Regions from separate parts of the Salmonella sp. HY31 genome, predicted to be linked through region 3. Evidence: predicted binding sites of a transcription regulator. Region 3 holds the regulator's gene; each other region holds the start of a gene.
The links. Region 3 encodes sigma-54, which starts transcription at its own class of promoters, with help from an activator protein. Its sites were predicted from a motif close to GTTGGCACANNTTTCGCTNT; they were not measured.
Positions count from the first base shown of each region.

Region 1 (6,307 bases), 1.1 Mb from region 3:
ACCCGGTTAGCCACTTTACGGGCAAAACCCATTTCGTGCGTCACTACCATCATGGTCATGCCTTCATGGGCCAGTTCGACCATGACGTCCAGCACCTCGTTGATCATTTCCGGATCGAGCGCGGAAGTAGGTTCATCGAATAACATGGCAATGGGGTCCATACACAGCGCGCGGGCAATCGCCACGCGCTGCTGCTGACCGCCGGAAAGCTGGGCGGGATATTTATTGGCGTGCGCCGAGAGCCCAACGCGCTCCAGCAGCTTGAGCCCTTTATCGCGGGCGGCGGCCTTATCGCGTTTCAGCACTTTCACCTGCGCCAGCGTCAGGTTTTCGATGATCGACAGGTGGGGAAACAGCTCGAAGTGCTGGAATACCATGCCCACGCGGGAACGCAGTTTCGCCAGGTCGGTTTTTTTGTCGTTCACAATAATGCCGTTAACGGTAATTTCGCCTTTTTGCACCGGTTCCAGACCGTTGACGGTCTTAATCAGCGTGGATTTACCGGAACCCGATGGCCCGCAGACTACCACCACTTCGCCTTTTTTCACTTCTGTTGAACAATCGGTCAGCACCTGAAAGTGACCATACCATTTTGAAACATTTTTCAGGGTAATCATTAAACTGTCCTTTTCTTCAAATAGCTGACCAGCAACGACGCGCTCAGGCTGATAACAAAATAAACGGCGCCGGCGAACAGAATCATTTCGACCTGAGTACCGTCACGCTCGCCGATAGTAGACGCGGTGCGGAAGAAGTCCGCCAGGCTTAGTACATAAACTAAAGAGGTGTCCTGAAATAGCACAATGCCCTGCGTAAGCAACAGCGGCACCATCGCCCGAAACGCCTGCGGCAGAATAATTAGCTTCATCGACTGCCAGTGGGTCATCCCCAGCGCCAGCGCCGCGCTGGACTGCCCGCGGGAAATACTTTGAATACCGGCGCGAATAATCTCGGAATAGTAGGCCGCTTCAAACATGGAGAATGCCACCATCGCGGAGATCAGGCGGATATCGGTTTTCGGCGATAGCCCCAGCACGTTTTGCAGAAAGCCGGGTACAATCAGATAGAACCACAGTAAGACCATGACCAACGGGATGGAACGGAAAACGTTAACATACGCTTTAGCAAACCAGGCGATGGGGGCAAAGCTTGAGAGGCGCATGACGGCCAGAATGGTTCCCCAGACTATCCCCACGACAACGGCGGTGACGGTGATCTTCAGCGTGATGACCAACCCGGCCAGCAGGTAAGGCAGTGAGGGGATAATCGAACTCCAGTCAAATTCGTACATTATTTGCTCCCCACGTTGCCCGGCAGGCGGACTTTGCGTTCAACCAGGCTCATGACCAGCATGATAACGGCGTTAATCAGCACATAGGCCAGCGTAATGGCGGTGAAGGATTCCCAGGCGTGCGCCGAGTAATCCAACAGTTTGCCTGCCTGCGCCGCCATATCCACCAGACCGATGGTTGAGGCGATAGCTGAGTTTTTCACCAGATTCATCATCTCTGACGTCATTGGCGGCACAATAACGCGATAGGCATTCGGCAGCAGGACATAGCGATAAGCCTGCGGCAGCGTTAGCCCCATCGCCAGCGCCGCGTTCTTCTGTCCGCGAGGCAGAGACTGAATAGCGGCGCGCACCTGTTCGCAAACGCGGGCGGCGGTAAACAGTCCCAGACAGATCATTGAGGAGAGGAAAAACTGAATATTGGGATCGAGTTCCGCCTTAAACCACATGCCAAGATCTTCCGGCAACAGTTCAGGCACCACCAGGTACCAGGTGAAGAATTGCACGATCAGTGGCACGTTACGGAACAGTTCTACGTACAATGTGCCCAGTCCGGAGAGGAAACGGTTGGGAACGGTACGTAAAATGCCGAAAATAGATCCTACCAGGAAAGCGATAATCCAGGCGGTAATCGAAAGGGCTACGGTGACCTGAAAACCACTCCATAGCCAGCCAAGATAGGTGGTGTTGCCGAAGGGGGCTTCTTGTAAAAAAATACCCCAGTTCCAGTCTATTGACATACATCTACTCCGAAAAAAAAGGGTAGCAGCGCTACCCTCGAAGATTGTTGCCCGGCGATTTGCGGTTTCAGGCCCGATGGGGAACGACCATCAGGCTTATAGTCTGTCCGTGCTGAGCGACAATCGAGAGGACAGGAGGTCCCGCCCCATTTAGTTTTAGTTAGTTAAGCGCTTTATCATTCGGTGCTTTGAACAGGGCTTTCATCTCGTCAGACAACTCGAAATTCATGTTCAGATTTTTCGGGGGGATCGGATTTTTAAACCACTTATCAAACCACTTCGCCGCTTCGCCGGAGGTTTGCGCCTGGGCGATAGTGTCATCCATTAACTTTTTGAATTGCGGATCGTTTTTACGCAGCATACAGCCGTAGGCTTCCTGGGACTGCGGTTTACCGACAATCTCCCAGTTATCCGGTTTCTTCGCTTTGGCGCGCTCGCCGGCCAGCAACGCGTCATCCATCATAAAGGCGACAGCGCGACCGCTTTCCAGGGTGCGGAACGAGTCACCGTGGTCTTTCGCGCTAATAATGCGCATATCCATCTTTTGCTCTTCGTTAAGCTTATGCAGCAGAATTTCAGAGGTCGTCCCGGAGGTTACGACGACCGCTTTCCCTTTCAGGTCCGGGAAATCTTTAATATCGCCGCCTTTTTTAGTCAGCAGTCGCGTGCCGACGACGAAAATCGTATCGGAGAAGGCAGCCTGTTTCTGGCGTTCAAGGTTATTAGTCGTTGAACCGCATTCAAAATCGAACGTTCCGTTTTGCAACAGCGGAATACGGTTTTGCGAGGTGATCGGGATCAGCTTCACCTGCAGATCGGGCTTGTTAAGTTTCTTTTTTACCGCTTCCACAATGGCGTTGGAGTAGTCCTGGGAATAGCCGACCACTTTCTGCTGGTTGTCGTAATAAGAAAAGGGCACAGATGATTCGCGATGCCCGACGACGATCACGCCATTTTTAGCGATCTTATCCAGGGTGCTACCAGCGGCAGGGGCGCTATCTTCTGCGTGCGCAAGGCCCGCAGACAGTCCCATGACCAGCATTGCTGTGGTTAGCTTACGTAATTGCATATCCAACTCCTTTATCATCTGCGCCGTCGACGCATTGATAGCTATTGTGATGTTGTTATTGCCTGCAACTTGCGCGTGCAGTGTTATATGTGTTTGTTAACATTTAGTGTGGCTTGTTGTAAATATTTTGCTGCGATATTGTTTATTTTTGCGAAGTGCGCCGCACCGTTCAGAGGCAAAAATCCTACATTGCACCGTTCAGGTGCTACCGACGATCGATTTTGGTGCGACCCGGTTGCACAAGCAGCCAGAACAGGTTTGTCATGTATAACAAAGCAATAGACGTGCCAGAATAGGGTAAAAGGGGGATTTCCAGGCCGGATAAGCGAAGCGCCATCCGGCCTGGAAGAGATTATTTCCGCCGTTGCCGCAGACTCATTACCACCGCGCCAAAAGCAAACAGCGCGGTCAGTATCCATAGCGGCCAGTTGCCGGTACGGGCATAGGGGGTTAAACCTGTGGTTGGCGTGACGTTGGTTGTCAGTACCTGGCGAGTGAACTGCGGGATCATCGCCTGGATTTCGCCCTGCGGGCCAATCACCGCCGTAATACCGTTATTAGTACTGCGCAGCAACGGACGCGCCAGCTCCAGCGAACGCATCCGCGCCATCTGGAAATGTTGCCACGGGCCAATGGACTTACCAAACCAGGCGTCGTTAGAAATAGTCAGCAGATAGTCGGTGTCCGGGCGGAAGTTATCCCGCACCTGTTCGCCAAGAATTATTTCATAACAGATTGCCGCCGTCAGCTTATAGTCGTGCGCATGTAACTGCGGCTGGATATAAGGGCCGCGGCTAAAGGAGGACATGGGCAGATCGAAGAACGGCGCCAGCGGACGCAGGATAGACTCCAGCGGAACAAACTCGCCAAAGGGCACAAGGTGATTTTTATTGTAGCGATTGGGCGAGTCATAACTGTATGGATTATCCTTGCCCAGCGTGATAATCGTATTGTAGGTGTCGTATCGATTCTGTTTATTGAGACGCGCATCGACAATACCGGTGATCAGCGTGCTATTTTTTTCGCGTAACATCTCGTCCAGCGAACGAAGGAAGGGCTGCTGATTGATTTCGAGATCCGGAATCGCCGACTCCGGCCAGATAATAATTTGTGATTTGCCTAACTCTGGTCGGGTTTCGTTGAGATAGATTTTTAGCGTATTCAGTAGCTGGTTTTCGTCCCACTTCAGCGACTGCGGGATATCGCCCTGTACCAGCGATACCTGGGTCGTTTTGGCCGGTTCCAGCGTAAACCACTGGATATAGCGTAGTGGAAAGGGCAGAGCAAACAGAATCACGGCGACAGCCAGCGGACGCCAGTTCCGCGTCGCCAATGCCAGCGCTAACAGACCGCTGACCATCATCAGCAGGAAGTTGATCGCTTCGACGCCCATCACCGGCGCCAGACCTTTTAGCGGGCCGTCGACCTGACTATAGCCAAATTGCAGCCAGGGGAAGCCGGTCAGCACCCAGCCGCGTAAAAATTCGGTGATTTGCCATATTGCAGGCGCGGCGATAGCGACGCGCAGCCAGTTGGTTTTTGGCCACAGGCGCGACAAAATCCCGGCAAACAGTCCGGTATACAGCGAGAGATAAGCTGCAAGCAGCACCACCAGAAAAACGTTAACCGGACCCGGCATTCCGCCAAACTGCGCGATACTGACATAAACCCAGTTAATCCCGCTACCGAAAAGTCCGAGTCCCCAGCAATAGCCGATGGCGGCAGACTGGAGCGGGCGGCGATTGAACGTTAAGGCCTGCAGCCCGATAAGCGACACTATCGCTGCGGGCCAGACGTCATACGGAGAGAAAGCCAGTGTTCCGCAGGCGCCGAATAATAACGCCAGCAGCAGGCGAAGACGCTGGCGTTCAATTAACGAGGCAAATGCCATTTTTAGTCCACTATTGCTGTTATTCGTTCAGTTTTGGCTGGGGCGAGTCATCCGGGATTCTGACATGCACCTGAATGATACGGCGACTATCGGCCATCGCCACTTTGAACTGGTAACCATCAATGTCAATGGTTTCGCCGCGGGCCGGTAAATGACCGAACGCCTGCATCACCAGCCCGCCGATGGTATCGACTTCTTCATCGCTGAAGTGGGTGCCGAAAGCGTCATTGAAGTCTTCAATTGACGCCAGCGCGCGAATCGTCCAGGTATGGCGGCTAAGCTGACGGAAGTCGATATCGTCTTCTTCGTCATACTCATCTTCAATTTCACCGACAATCAGTTCGAGGATGTCTTCGATAGTCACGAGGCCGGAAACGCCGCCGAACTCATCAATCACGATCGCCATATGGTAACGCTGGGAGCGGAACTCCTTGAGCATACGATCGACGCGTTTGCTCTCCGGTACGACAACGGCGGGGCGTAACACTTTGTCCATGCTGAAGGCTTCGGCATCGCTGCGCATAAACGGCAGCAAATCTTTGGCCATCAGAATCCCTTCAATGTGATCTTTATCTTCGCTGATCACCGGAAAACGCGAGTGGGCGGACTCGATGATAACATCGAGACATTCGTCCAGCGTCTGGTTGCGTTTCAGGGTAATCATCTGGGAGCGTGGGATCATAATATCGCGAACGCGCTGGTCGGCGATGTCCATTACCCCTTCGAGCATATCGCGCGTATCTTCATCGATAAGCTCGTTCTGCCCGGAATCACGGATCAGCGCCAGCAACTCATCACGGTTTTTAGGTTCACCGTGGAAAAGCTGGCTGAGTAGTAGGGAAAAAAATCCCTTTTTACTGTTTACTGTGTCACTACTGTGTGAATTGTCGTCGCTCATGGCGTCGTATGGGTTCTCATGTTAGTTAATGTGTTGCACATGCGCGTAAATTCAGCACATGGCGGTGTGATACAAGTAGGCCGGAGCATCAGGCATTGTGCCGGATGCTCCGGCCTGCAAGATTTCGGCATCCTATTCCTTCTCGGCAATGTACGGATCCTCATAGCCCATAGCAAGCATAATCTCCGTTTCGAGAGACTCCATCTCTTCCGCCTCGTCATCGTCGATATGATCGTAACCCAGCAAATGCAGGCTACCGTGCACGACCATGTGCGCCCAGTGCGCCTCCAGCGGCTTGCGCTGCTCCTGCGCTTCCTGCTCCACGACCTGACGGCAAATAATCAGATCGCCCAGTAGCGGCATTTCAATGCCTGGGGGCGCTTCAAACGGGAAGGAGAGAACATTAGTGGGTTTATCT
Region 1 is NZ_CP170479.1:3,328,815-3,335,121, reverse strand. Features, by position in the region: gene gltL (glutamate/aspartate ABC transporter ATP-binding protein GltL) at 1-617, opposite strand, end outside; gene gltK (glutamate/aspartate ABC transporter permease GltK) at 617-1,291, opposite strand; gene gltJ (glutamate/aspartate ABC transporter permease GltJ) at 1,291-2,031, opposite strand; gene ACE15A_RS15845 (amino acid ABC transporter substrate-binding protein) at 2,192-3,100, opposite strand; gene lnt (apolipoprotein N-acyltransferase) at 3,453-4,991, opposite strand; gene corC (CNNM family magnesium/cobalt transport protein CorC) at 5,011-5,889, opposite strand; gene ybeY (rRNA maturation RNase YbeY) at 6,022-6,307, opposite strand, start outside.
Region 1: ACE15A_RS15845 (amino acid ABC transporter substrate-binding protein) is a predicted target of sigma-54. The motif match lies at 3,373-3,392, and genes of this name have one in related genera.

Region 2 (6,307 bases), 940 kb from region 3:
CCGTAAACTGCTTTCCTTATTGCAGCAGGACTGTACCCTCTCTTTGCAGGCGCTGGCGGATGCCGTTAATCTGACGACAACGCCTTGCTGGAAGCGGCTTAAACGCCTGGAAGACGACGGTATTCTTCTTGGCAGGGTCGCGCTGCTGGACCCGGAAAAACTGGGTCTGGGATTAACCGCTTTTGTATTGATAAAAACGCAGCACCACAGCAGTGAATGGTACTGTCGGTTCGTGACTGTCGTCACTGAGATGCCGGAAGTGCTTGGTTTCTGGCGGATGGCGGGGGAATACGATTATCTGATGCGGGTTCAGGTTGCCGACATGAAGCGGTATGACGATTTCTATAAACGTCTGGTCAATAGCGTTCCAGGACTGTCAGACGTCACCTCCAGTTTTTCGATGGAACAGATTAAGTACACCACTTCTCTGCCCATTGAATAATTCTCCCGGTATTGCCGGAAATCATATCAGGAAATAACGCGTGCGATTATTTGCTCAATTAAGCTGGTACTTTCGCCGGGAATGGCGTCGCTATCTTGGCGCGGTGGCCCTGCTTATGCTTATTTCGATTCTTCAGCTGATCCCACCCAAAGTGGTGGGGATCGTCGTGGATGGCGTAACCGCACAGCATTTTACTTCTGGCCGGATAGCGATGTGGATTGGCACCATTGCCCTGATCGCCGTGGTGGTCTATTTGTTGCGCTATGTCTGGCGCGTGCTGCTATTTGGTGCCTCTTATCAATTAGCCGTTGAACTGCGTGAAGATTATTATCGCCAGCTTAGTTGCCAGCATCCTGAATTTTATCAGCGCCATCGGACGGGCGATCTTATCGCGCGCGCGACGAATGATGTGGATCGCGTGGTATTTGCGGCAGGCGAGGGCGTTCTGACGCTGGTTGACTCGTTGGTAATGGGCTGCGCGGTACTGATTGTCATGTCGACGCAAATTAGCTGGCAGCTAACGCTATTAGCGTTGTTGCCGATGCCGATTATGGCGCTGATGATCAAACGTTACGGCGATCGGCTGCATGATTACTTCAAACTGGCGCAGGCCGCCTTCTCCAGCCTGAACGACCGCACGCAGGAGAGTCTGACCAGCATTCGCATGATAAAAGCGTTTGGCCTGGAGGACCGCCAGTCCTCGCTGTTTGCGGCGGATGCCGAAGATACTGGCAAGAAAAATATGCGAGTGGCGCGTATTGATGCGCGTTTTGATCCAACTATTTACATCGCCATTGGCATGGCGAACCTGCTCGCGATTAGCGGCGGAAGCTGGATGGTGGTTAACGGCAGCCTGACGCTGGGCGAACTCACCAGCTTTATGATGTATCTGGGGGTGATGATTTGGCCCATGCTGGCGCTGGCCTGGATGTTTAATATCGTGGAGCGAGGTAGCGCCGCTTACAGCCGCATCCGCGCCATGCTGGCGGAAGCGCCGGTAGTTAAGGATGGCGAAGAGCCGGTCCCGGCGGGGCGGGGCGAATTGACGGCGGCCATTCGTGAGTTTCGCTATCCGCAAACGACGCATCCGGCGCTGGAGAATGTGAACTTTCGTCTTAAACCGGGTCAGATGCTGGGGATATGCGGTCCGACCGGCGCGGGGAAAAGCACAATATTGTCGCTTATCCAGCGCCATTTTGATGTGACGCAGGGAGAAATCCGTTTCCATGACATGCCGTTGACGCATCTGCAGCTTGATAGCTGGCGTAGCCGACTGGCGGTGGTCAGTCAGACGCCGTTTTTGTTCTCGGACTCTATTGCCAATAATATTGCGCTCGGACGCCCGGAGGCGACCCAGGAAGAGATTGAACAGGTGGCGCGTTTAGCCAGCGTACATGAGGATATTCTCCGTCTTCCTCAGGGCTACGACACGCAGGTAGGCGAACGCGGCGTAATGTTATCGGGAGGGCAAAAACAGCGTATCTCGATTGCCAGAGCGCTACTGTTGAATGCGGAAATTCTGCTTCTCGATGATGCGCTCTCGGCAGTAGATGGTCGCACGGAGCATCAGATTTTGCATAATTTGCGCCAGTGGGGCGAAGGGCGCACGGTCATCATAAGCGCGCATCGTTTATCTGCGTTGACCGATGCCAATGAAATTATGGTGATGCAACATGGTCATGTTGTTCAGCGCGGCGATCACGATCAACTGGCGCAGCAGCTTGGCTGGTATCGCGATATGTATCGCTATCAGCAACTGGAGGCCGCGCTGGATGACGCGCCGGAAAGCGGCGAGGAGGCGGCGAATGCGTAGTTTTGGACAGCTATGGCCGACGCTGAAACGGTTGCTGGCGTATGGCTCGCCCTGGCGAAAACCGCTCTCTGTCGCGGTGATTATGCTGTGGATTGCGGCGGCGGCGGAGGTTAGCGGTCCGCTGCTGATCAGCTATTTCATTGACAACATGGTGGCCCAACACCATTTACCTCTGGGTAAAGTCGCGGGGCTGGCGGCCGCCTATGTGGGACTACAGTTTCTGGCGGCGGGCCTGCATTACGCCCAGTCTTTATTATTTAACCGGGCGGCCGTTGGCGTGGTTCAGACCTTGCGCACTGACGTAATGGATGCCGCCTTGCGCCAGCCGTTAAGCGCCTTCGACACCCAGCCTGTCGGACAATTAATTTCACGCGTGACTAACGACACGGAAGTTATCCGCGATCTGTATGTCACGGTCGTCGCGACGGTATTACGTAGCGCGGCGCTGATCGGCGCCATGCTGGTCGCCATGTTCAGCCTTGACTGGCGGATGGCGCTGGTGGCGATTTTGATTTTTCCGGCGGTATTGACCGTGATGATCATCTATCAGCGCTACAGCACGCCGATGGTACGCCGCGTGCGGGCATACCTGGCGGATATTAACGATGGATTTAACGAAATCATCAACGGGATGAGCGTTATTCAGCAGTTTCGCCAGCAGGCGCGCTTTGGCGAACGAATGGGCGAGGCCAGCCGTTCGCACTACATGGCGCGGATGCAGACGCTGCGCTTAGACGGATTTTTATTGCGTCCGCTGCTTAGCCTCTTTTCCGCGCTCATTTTGTGCGGTCTGTTGATGCTCTTCAGTTTTACGTCTGCCGGCACGATTGAGGTCGGGGTACTGTATGCGTTCATTAGCTATTTGTCGCGTCTGAACGAGCCGCTCATTGAACTGACCACCCAGCAATCCATGCTACAGCAGGCGGTTGTGGCGGGAGAGCGTGTTTTTGAACTGATGGATCGCCCACGACAGCGCTATGGCAGCGACGACAGGCCGTTGCAAAGCGGCGCGATTGATATTGATCATCTGTCGTTTGCTTACCGCGATGATAGCCTTGTTTTACAGGACATTACGCTATCAGTACCGTCCCGTAGTTTTGTGGCGCTGGTGGGACACACAGGCAGCGGGAAGAGCACGCTCGCCAGCTTGTTGATGGGGTACTACCCGCTGACGCAAGGCGAAATTCGGCTGGATGGGCGAGAAATCTCTTCTTTTAATCATCGCGTTTTACGCCAGGGCGTGGCGATGGTTCAACAGGACCCGGTAGTGATGGCGGATACCTTTCTGGCCAATGTGACGCTGGGGCGCGATGTTTCAGAGGCGCAGGTCTGGCAGGCGCTGGAAACGGTACAGTTGGCAGACCTGGCGCGCGGCCTGAGCCACGGGCTGCATACGCGTCTTGGTGAGCAGGGGAATACGCTGTCCGTCGGGCAAAAACAACTCTTGGCGCTGGCGCGCGTGCTGGTTGACGCCCCGCAAATATTAATTCTTGATGAAGCGACGGCCAGCATCGATTCCGGCACTGAGCAGGCGATACAGCAGGCGCTGGCGGCGATTCGCGAGCGCACCACGCTGGTGGTTATCGCCCATCGGCTATCGACTATCGTGGAGGCGGATACCATTCTGGTACTCCACCGCGGCCAGGCGGTGGAGCGCGGGACGCATCAACAATTGCTGACGGCGCAAGGACGCTACTGGCAAATGTATCAATTACAGTTGGTTGGTGAGGAGTTAGCCGCCAGCGTACATGAGGAGTCCGGCCCCGCGACGTAAGGTTTTGCCCCGTGGCGCAAAACCTCGCCCATCACGCACCGTCATGGTGCGTTTTTCTTTTCCTGCTTCGATTTTGGGGCGCGTCAATATAAAGACGCCCCGCTAACCGCGCCTTTCACCACTCACTCATTTCTGGCACACCCTTTGCAACGCTCATTTTGAATAGTCTATATGCCTTACCTAATTCTGACTGGAGGGGGGCTATGAAGCTGGTTACCGTGGTTATCAAACCGTTTAAGCTGGAGGACGTGCGGGAAGCGCTTTCTTCTATTGGCATTCAGGGATTGACCGTCACCGAAGTGAAAGGGTTTGGTCGTCAAAAAGGACACGCCGAACTGTATCGCGGCGCGGAGTACAGCGTGAATTTCCTGCCGAAAGTCAAAATTGATGTGGCTATCGCCGACGACCAACTGGAAGAGGTGATCGATATCATCACTAAAGCGGCTTATACCGGAAAAATTGGCGATGGCAAAATTTTCGTCGCGGAGCTCACGCGTGTTATTCGGATTCGTACCGGCGAAGCTGACGAAGCGGCGCTTTAAGACCCGCCACACAGCAACAGGAAATGAAAAAATGAAGATAGCGATGATAAAAACCACACTGGCTTCACTGGTGCTGCTGCCTGGGCTAACGATGGCCGCGCCAGCGGTTGCCGATAAAGCGGATAATGCTTTTATGATGATCAGCACCGCGCTGGTGCTGTTTATGACGATACCGGGTATCGCGCTGTTTTATGGCGGATTAATCCGCGCTAAAAACGTGCTGTCGATGTTAACGCAAGTGACCGTCACCTTTGCGCTGGTCTGTATTTTATGGGTGGTATACGGCTATTCGCTGGCTTTTGGCGAAGGGAATCATTTCTTCGGTAATGTCGAGGGGGCGATGTTGAAGAACATCGCGTTGACGGCGGTAACGGGCACGATTTATCAGTATATCCATGTCGCGTTTCAGGGATCTTTCGCCTGTATTACCGTCGGGCTGATTGTCGGCGCGCTGGCGGAACGTATTCGTTTTTCGGCGGTACTGATTTTTGTCGTGGTGTGGTTCACGCTCTCGTATATTCCGATTGCGCACATGGTGTGGGGCGGCGGCCTGCTGGCTGCTCACGGCGCGCTGGATTTTGCCGGCGGTACGGTGGTGCACATTAACGCCGCTATCGCCGGTCTGGTGGGGGCTTATTTAATTGGTAAGCGCGTCGGCTTTGGGAAAGAAGCATTTAAACCCCATAATCTGCCGATGGTCTTTACCGGTACTGCGATCCTGTATATCGGCTGGTTTGGATTTAACGCGGGTTCTGCCAGTAGCGCAAACGAGATAGCCGCGCTGGCTTTTGTGAACACCGTGGTGGCGACCGCCGCCGCGATTCTGGGGTGGATTATCGGCGAGTGGACGCTACGCGGTAAACCTTCCCTGCTGGGAGCCTGTTCCGGCGCGATTGCCGGTCTGGTCGGCGTGACGCCAGCCTGTGGCTATGTTGGCGTTGGCGGCGCGCTGGTTATCGGCGTTATTGCGGGTCTGGCGGGATTGTGGGGAGTCACCATGCTTAAACGTCTGTTACGGGTAGATGATCCGTGCGACGTATTTGGCGTTCACGGCGTTTGCGGAATAGTCGGCTGTATCCTGACCGGCGTTTTTGCCGCCAGTTCGCTGGGCGGCGTTGGCTTTGTCGACGGCGTTACGATGGGCCATCAGGTTATGGTACAACTGGAAAGTATTGCTATTACGGTCGCCTGGTCCGGCGTTGTCGCGTTTGTTGGTTACAAACTGGCGGATATCCTTGTTGGACTGCGCGTACCGGAAGAGCAGGAGCGCGAGGGGCTGGATGTGAACAGCCACGGCGAGAATGCATATAACGCGTGATTGCGCAACATGCCGGATGGCGACGCGAAAGCGTCTTATCCGGCCTACGGTAGGCCTGATAAGCGCATCGCCATCAGGCCATTAACGCCGGATAGCGGCATGTTTTTTAATTGTGATTACGCATCACCCCTTCCTGCACGGTCGAGGCGACCAGCGCGCCATCCTGAGTATAAAACTCGCCGCGAACAAAGCCCCGGGCGCTGGAGGCGGAAGTGCTCTCCACGCTATAAAGTAGCCATTCATTAAGATTGAACGGGCGATGGAACCACATAGAGTGATCGATAGTGGCGATCTGAATGCCCTTTTCCAGAAAACCGATGCCGTGAGGCTGAAGCGCGACGGGGAGGAAATTCAGGTCAGAGGCATATCCCAGTAAATATTGATGGACGCGAATGTCATCCGGAACGGTGCCGTTGGC
Region 2 is NZ_CP170479.1:3,502,615-3,508,921, reverse strand. Features, by position in the region: gene decR (DNA-binding transcriptional regulator DecR) at 1-442, shown strand, start outside; gene ACE15A_RS16680 (SmdA family multidrug ABC transporter permease/ATP-binding protein) at 483-2,255, shown strand; gene ACE15A_RS16675 (SmdB family multidrug efflux ABC transporter permease/ATP-binding protein) at 2,248-4,029, shown strand; gene glnK (P-II family nitrogen regulator) at 4,233-4,571, shown strand; gene amtB (ammonium transporter AmtB) at 4,603-5,889, shown strand; gene tesB (acyl-CoA thioesterase II) at 5,996-6,307, opposite strand, start outside.
Region 2: glnK (P-II family nitrogen regulator) is a predicted target of sigma-54. The motif match lies at 4,161-4,180, and genes of this name have one in related genera.

Region 3 (6,307 bases):
TCGAAAAGCTTCATGGCAGGCCGGGCATGCATGCCCAGCTTATTGGTAATTTCAACAGTTTGCTTTACGGTCATGTTTTGCGTTTTTCCAGCGTGCGATGGCGAGACTGGACGTTTTTACCGCGCGAGCGGAAGTAGTCTGCCAGCTGTTCTGCAATATACACCGAACGGTGTTTCCCGCCGGTACAACCAATAGCGACGGTAAGGTAGCTGCGGTTGTTGGTCTCCAGCATCGGTAACCATAGCTCAAGATAGCTGCGAGTTTGATAGATAAAATTGTGAACTTCTGTGTGCCGGTCAAGAAATGCGGCTACCGGCTTATCAAGCCCGGTCATGGGGCGCAGTTTTGGGTCCCAGTGCGGGTTGGGCAGGAAGCGAACATCGAACACATAGTCCGCATCGATCGGGATACCATGTTTAAAGCCGAAGGACTCAAATACCATCGTCAGTTCGCGCTCGCGTTTGCCCAACAGCCGGGTACGCAGCATCTCCGCCAGCTCATGAACGGACATTTCCGAAGTGTCGACGATTAGATCCGCACGAGAACGTAATGGCTCCAGCAGGTCGCTCTCTTTATCGATCGCACTCTCTAAAGAAAGGTTTTTGCTGGAAAGCGGATGCAGACGTCGCGTGTCGCTGTAGCGGCGAATCAAGGTATTGCGGTCGGCGTCAAGAAACAGCAATTGCGGCGAGAAAGCGTCAGGCAGATTATTCATCGCCTGTTCAAAAATCTCAGGTGATTCAGGCATATTGCGCACATCAATGCTGACGGCGGCGGAAATCTGGCGATCGGCCAGTGTTCGCGCCAGATCGGGCAACAGCACGACGGGAAGGTTATCCACGCAGTAAAAACCCATATCTTCCAGCGCGCGTAGAGCGACAGATTTACCTGATCCGGAACGCCCGCTGACGATCATCAGTACCATGTACCGTTTCTCCTCACAACGACAGAAAGAAATGCCATTGAGTTGTTATGCCTCATTCTGCTCACCTTCGGTGTCAGTAATGATTTGATACAGCTCTTCATCATTCAGCGCCGCGCGCAGGCGGCGGCAGATCGTTTTATCCGCCAGACGTTTCGCGACCAGCGACAGCGTATGCAGATGCGTTTTAGTCTGATCGGCGGGCACCAGCAGGGCGAAGAGGAGATCGACCGGCTGGTTATCGATGGCATCGAACGCGATAGGCGTTTCGAGCTGAACGAACACGCCGACGGCGCGTAAGGTATCTTCTTCCAGTTTCCCGTGCGGGATGGCGATACCATTACCAATACCGGTACTGCCCATTTTTTCGCGTGTCAGAATGGCTTCAAACACGACCTGAGGAGGTAAACTGAGCTGTTTTGCCGCCAGTTCGCTGATGATTTCCAGCGCGCGTTTCTTACTCTGACAATGAACGCCGCTACGCGTACACTCCTGGTTAAGTACACTGCTCAGTTGTAGAGTCGTATCGTTATTTATCATAATTTCACCTAAGAACCTGTCCTGTCAGGTTGATGGCCAGGTTCGGAGCGCTAACTGTACAAATGGCCCGTTGTGTCACACAACAGGCCGTCCTGCACTGGCTAACTGCCCGGACAATTAGTGTTGTTTCAGTTTATCTTTATGCCTGGTTAACTGCCTTGCCAGTTTATCAATCAAGCCGTCAATGGCGGCATACATATCCTGGCCTTCCGCGCTGGCGTGAATTTCGCCGCCGTTAACGTGTAGCGTCGCATCCGAGATGTGCGTGACCTTCTCCACTTTCAACACCACGTATACCTGATTAATCCGCTCAAAATACTGTTCAAGTTTGGCGAATTTCGTCGTCACAAATTCACGCAGGGCTTCAGTAATTTCGACGTTATGTCCGGTGATATTGAGCTGCATAGTGTCTTCCTTATCGGTTGGGTCAAACCAGCTGTTTGCGTTGGTTTGACGGCGGAATGGATAAAGACTCTCGGTACTTCGCAACAGTGCGGCGCGCCACCATGATACCCTGTTCTGACAGCAGAGAGGTTAACTTGCTGTCGCTCAGCGGTTTCGCGGGGTTTTCCGCCGCAATTAACTTCTTCACCAGCGCGCGAATCGCGGTGGAAGAGGCTTCGCCTCCGCCTTCGGTATTGACGTGGCTGGAAAAGAAATATTTGAGTTCAAAAATACCGCGCGGGCTGTGCAGATACTTCTGCGTGGTCACGCGGGATATGGTGGATTCGTGCATCTCGACGGCCTGGGCGATATCCGCCAGTACCATCGGTTTCATATATTCTTCGCCCTGTTCAAAAAAGGCTTGCTGTTGCTCGACGATGCAGCGACTGACACGCAGCAGCGTGTCGTTGCGGCTTTCAAGGCTTTTTATCAGCCACTTCGCATCCTGTAAATTACTGCGGATGAACTGGCTGTCGGTATCGTTGCGCGCGCTGTTGCACATGGCGGCATAGTGCTGGTTAATCTGTAAACGGGGAATACTGTCGCTATTAAGCTCCACCGTCCAGCGGCCGTTATGCTTGCGTACCAGCACATCCGGGATAACGTACTCCGGCTCGCCGGTCTGGATCGACTGACCGGGTCTGGGATCGAGCGACTGAATCAGGTTTACCGCCTCTTTCAGTACCTCTTCTTTCAGTCGGGTAACGCGCATCAACGTGCGGAAATCGTGGTTGGCCAGCAGATCAAGGTGATCGCAGATAATGAGCCGCGCCTCTTCCAGCCACGGCGTGGATTTGTCGAATTGTGAAAGCTGGATCAGCAGACAGTCGCGAAGATCTTTCGCCGCAACGCCCACCGGATCAAAACGCTGAATACGCTTCAGGACGGCTTCGACTTCATCAAGATCTACCTCTTCATCGCCCATGCTTTCGCGAATTTCATCCAGGGATACGGTGAGATAACCGGTATCATCTACCGCATCGACAATGGATGTCGCAATGGCGCGATCGGTGTCCGAGAAGGGCGTTAGCTCAACCTGCCACATCAGATAATCCTGCAACGACTGCGTCGTTTCGCCCTGATAGACGGGCAGTTCATCATCGATATAATCGCCGCTGGGGCCGGATGGCGTCCCGGCGGTGTAAATTTCATCCCAACTGGCGTCAAGCGGCAGCTCTTCCGGCATCTCTTTCTGTTCGAGCGCATCTGCGGTATCGAGAGGATCGTCATCCTGAGGTTGCTGAGTGTCGATTTCGTCATGAAGATCGGTTTGCTCAAGCAGCGGGTTATTTTCCAGCGCTTGCTGGAGTTCCTGCTGAAGTTCCAGCGTAGACAACTGCAACAGACGGATGGCCTGTTGTAGCTGAGGCGTCATCGCCAGTTGTTGGCTAAGCCTGAGTTGCAAACCTTGCTTCATATTCAGAGTCGTTTTCTCCCGCTAGAGCAGCATAGCCCTCTACCCTATCAGAGTCTGAAGTCTTCCCCAAGATATACACGCTTAACGTGTTCGTCTTGCAGGATTTCTGTCGGCGTACCGTGGGCGATAAGGTGGCCCTGGCTTACGATATAGGCGCGTTCACAGACTGCCAGCGTCTCACGGACATTATGGTCGGTGATCAGCACCCCGAGCCCGCTATCGCGCAGATGTTCGATAATGCGTTTGATGTCGATAACGGAAATCGGGTCAACGCCGGCAAAGGGTTCATCCAGCAGGATAAATTTGGGATTAGCGGCCAACGCGCGGGCAATTTCTACACGACGGCGTTCACCACCGGACAGCGCCTGTCCCATGCTGTCGCGCAGATGCTCAATATGAAACTCTTCCATCAGCTCGTTGGCGCGGTCTTCTCGCTGTTCTGCGGTCAAATCGTCACGAATTTGCAGTACCGCCATCAGGTTATCAAATACGCTGAGACGGCGGAAAATAGAGGCTTCCTGCGGCAAATAGCCGATACCGCGGCGCGCGCGCGCGTGCAGCGGCAGCAGACTGATATCTTCATCATCAATGATGATATTGCCCGCGTCACGCGGCACGATACCGACGACCATATAAAAGGTGGTGGTTTTACCTGCGCCGTTTGGACCGAGCAGACCGACAATCTCCCCGGAGTTAACGGTCAGACTGACATCTTCCACTACGCGACGGCCTTTATAGGCCTTCGCCAGATTCTTTGCAGTTAATGTTGCCATAACGAATTAGTTACTCTTCTTTTGCGCCGGAGTCTGGCCTTTGTTTTTGTCTTGCAACTGCGACGGCACCAGAACGGTGGTGACGCGTTTGCCTTTCTCGCTGAAGGCCTGCATTTTCTGCTCTTTCACCAAATAGGTGATTTTGTCGCCAGTAATGTTGCTGTCAAGCTGTTCCAGATAAGCGTTGCCGGTCAGCACCACAAAATCTTTTGCCAGTTCGTAATGCATATGTGAAGCGTGGCCTTTCACCGGTTTACCGTTGTCCTGCATCTGGTAGAAGGTGGCCGGATTGCCGTAACCGTCGATCACCTCTTTCCCTTGCTCGCCGCCAGGGCGGGTAACAACGACTTTATCGGCGTTGATCTTAATCGTGCCCTGGGTCATCACCACGTTGCCCGTAAAGGTCACGACGTTGCCTTGCATATCCAGCGACTGTTGATCCGAGTCAATATGAATAGGCTGCTCGGTATCGCCCGTGACGGCGAATGCCGGAATGCTGGCGGCCAGCAGCGAGCCGGCAAGCATAAGATTAAGGCTGAGTTTGTTTGTTTTGAATTTCATAAGAGGTTCTAACCTTTTCAATCAGCTCGGCGTTCTTGCTGCGTAAGTTACCGCGCATTTTCAGTCCGCTGGAGTTAAATGTTGTGCCGTATAACGTCACCAGATCGTTCGAAGTAACGTCCTGCGTCACCAGATTAATTTGCGCGTTATCGGTGGTAATTCTGCGTAATTGAGCGTCAGGCACCAGGGCGTTGACTTCAACATGGCCATACAGATAGAGCATCCGATCGTTAGTCAATTTGGCTTTATCGGCTTTGATCGACCATGTCGGCACTTTATCCTTATCAAAGGTGGTTAATACCGGTTGCGTAAACCATGAGACCGCCTGATCGGAAAAATATTCAACGTGCTGTGCGATCAGACGATAGCTCAACGCGCCTTCCGGACTGTACACGACGGTATCCGTATGCTCGCTTTTATACGTGGGATCGTTGCTATTGACCACCACGGCGGCAGGATCGTCTTTATCTGCCAGATTGATACCAATCAGTACCAGAATGGCCAACGACAGTAGAATGATAACCCAACGTCTGGTTTTACTCATATCGATTGCCCTTTGGCCTCATTCAGCTTGCCCTGCGCCAGCAGCAGCAAATCGCACACCTCACGTACCGCGCCGCGCCCGCCGGCAATGTGCGTCACATAGTCAGCGCGGGGGATCAGCAGCGGATGCGCATCCGCAACGGCAACGCTTAATCCCACTTTTTCCATTACCGGCCAGTCAATCAGATCATCGCCAACATAGGCGACGTTTTCCGGTGCAATAGCCAGTTTTTCCAGCAGATTGCTAAAGGCGATCAGCTTATTCGACTGCCCCTGATAAAGATGGGCGATCCCCAGCGTGGCGCAGCGATCTTCTACAAGTTTAGCCTTTCGTCCGGTAATAATGGCAACCTCGATATTGGAGGTCAAAACACAGCGAATGCCATAGCCGTCACGAACGTTGAAAGCCTTCAGCTCTTCGCCGTTATTGCCCATATAAATCAGGCCGTCAGACAATACGCCATCCACGTCAAGGATGAGCAGACGGATATTCTCCGCCTTTGTCATGACGTGGGTGCTGACGGGGCCATAACAGGTCGCAAGCGACGCACCTGCTTTACTCATCGTTAATTATCCTTGAGTTTCTACACGACGCCTGCACGCAGGAGATCATGCATATGTAACACACCGAGTAACTGGTCGCCATCAGCAACCAGTACGGAGGTGATATGGCGGGACTGCATTAAATTCAGCGCATCGACGGCGAGAATACCGGGACGCACGCGAATGCCCCCTGGCGTCATCACCTCGGCGATCCCCAACTGGCGCATATCGCCGCCCATGTCGAATACGCGACGTAAATCGCCGTCGGTGAAGATGCCGTCGATCTTCATGGATTCATCGCAAATGACGGTCATACCGAGATTTTTACGCGTAATTTCTAATAGCGCATCACGCAGGCTGGCATGTTTATTAACATGCGGGATTTCATCGCCGGTATGCATAATATCGCTTACGCGCAGCAGCAGCTTACGTCCCAGCGCGCCGCCAGGATGCGACAGAGCGAAATCTTCGGCGGTAAAGCCGCGCGCTTTTAACAATGCCACGGCGAGCGCGTCGCCCATCACCAGCGTTGCGGTGGTACTACTGGTAGGCGCCAGGCCTAAC
Region 3 is NZ_CP170479.1:4,440,409-4,446,715, reverse strand. Features, by position in the region: gene npr (PTS phosphocarrier protein NPr) at 1-74, opposite strand, end outside; gene rapZ (RNase adapter RapZ) at 71-925, opposite strand; gene ptsN (PTS IIA-like nitrogen regulatory protein PtsN) at 971-1,462, opposite strand; gene hpf (ribosome hibernation promoting factor) at 1,580-1,867, opposite strand; gene rpoN (RNA polymerase factor sigma-54) at 1,890-3,323, opposite strand; gene lptB (LPS export ABC transporter ATP-binding protein) at 3,371-4,096, opposite strand; gene lptA (lipopolysaccharide ABC transporter substrate-binding protein LptA) at 4,103-4,657, opposite strand; gene lptC (LPS export ABC transporter periplasmic protein LptC) at 4,626-5,201, opposite strand; gene kdsC (3-deoxy-manno-octulosonate-8-phosphatase KdsC) at 5,198-5,764, opposite strand; gene kdsD (arabinose-5-phosphate isomerase KdsD) at 5,785-6,307, opposite strand, start outside.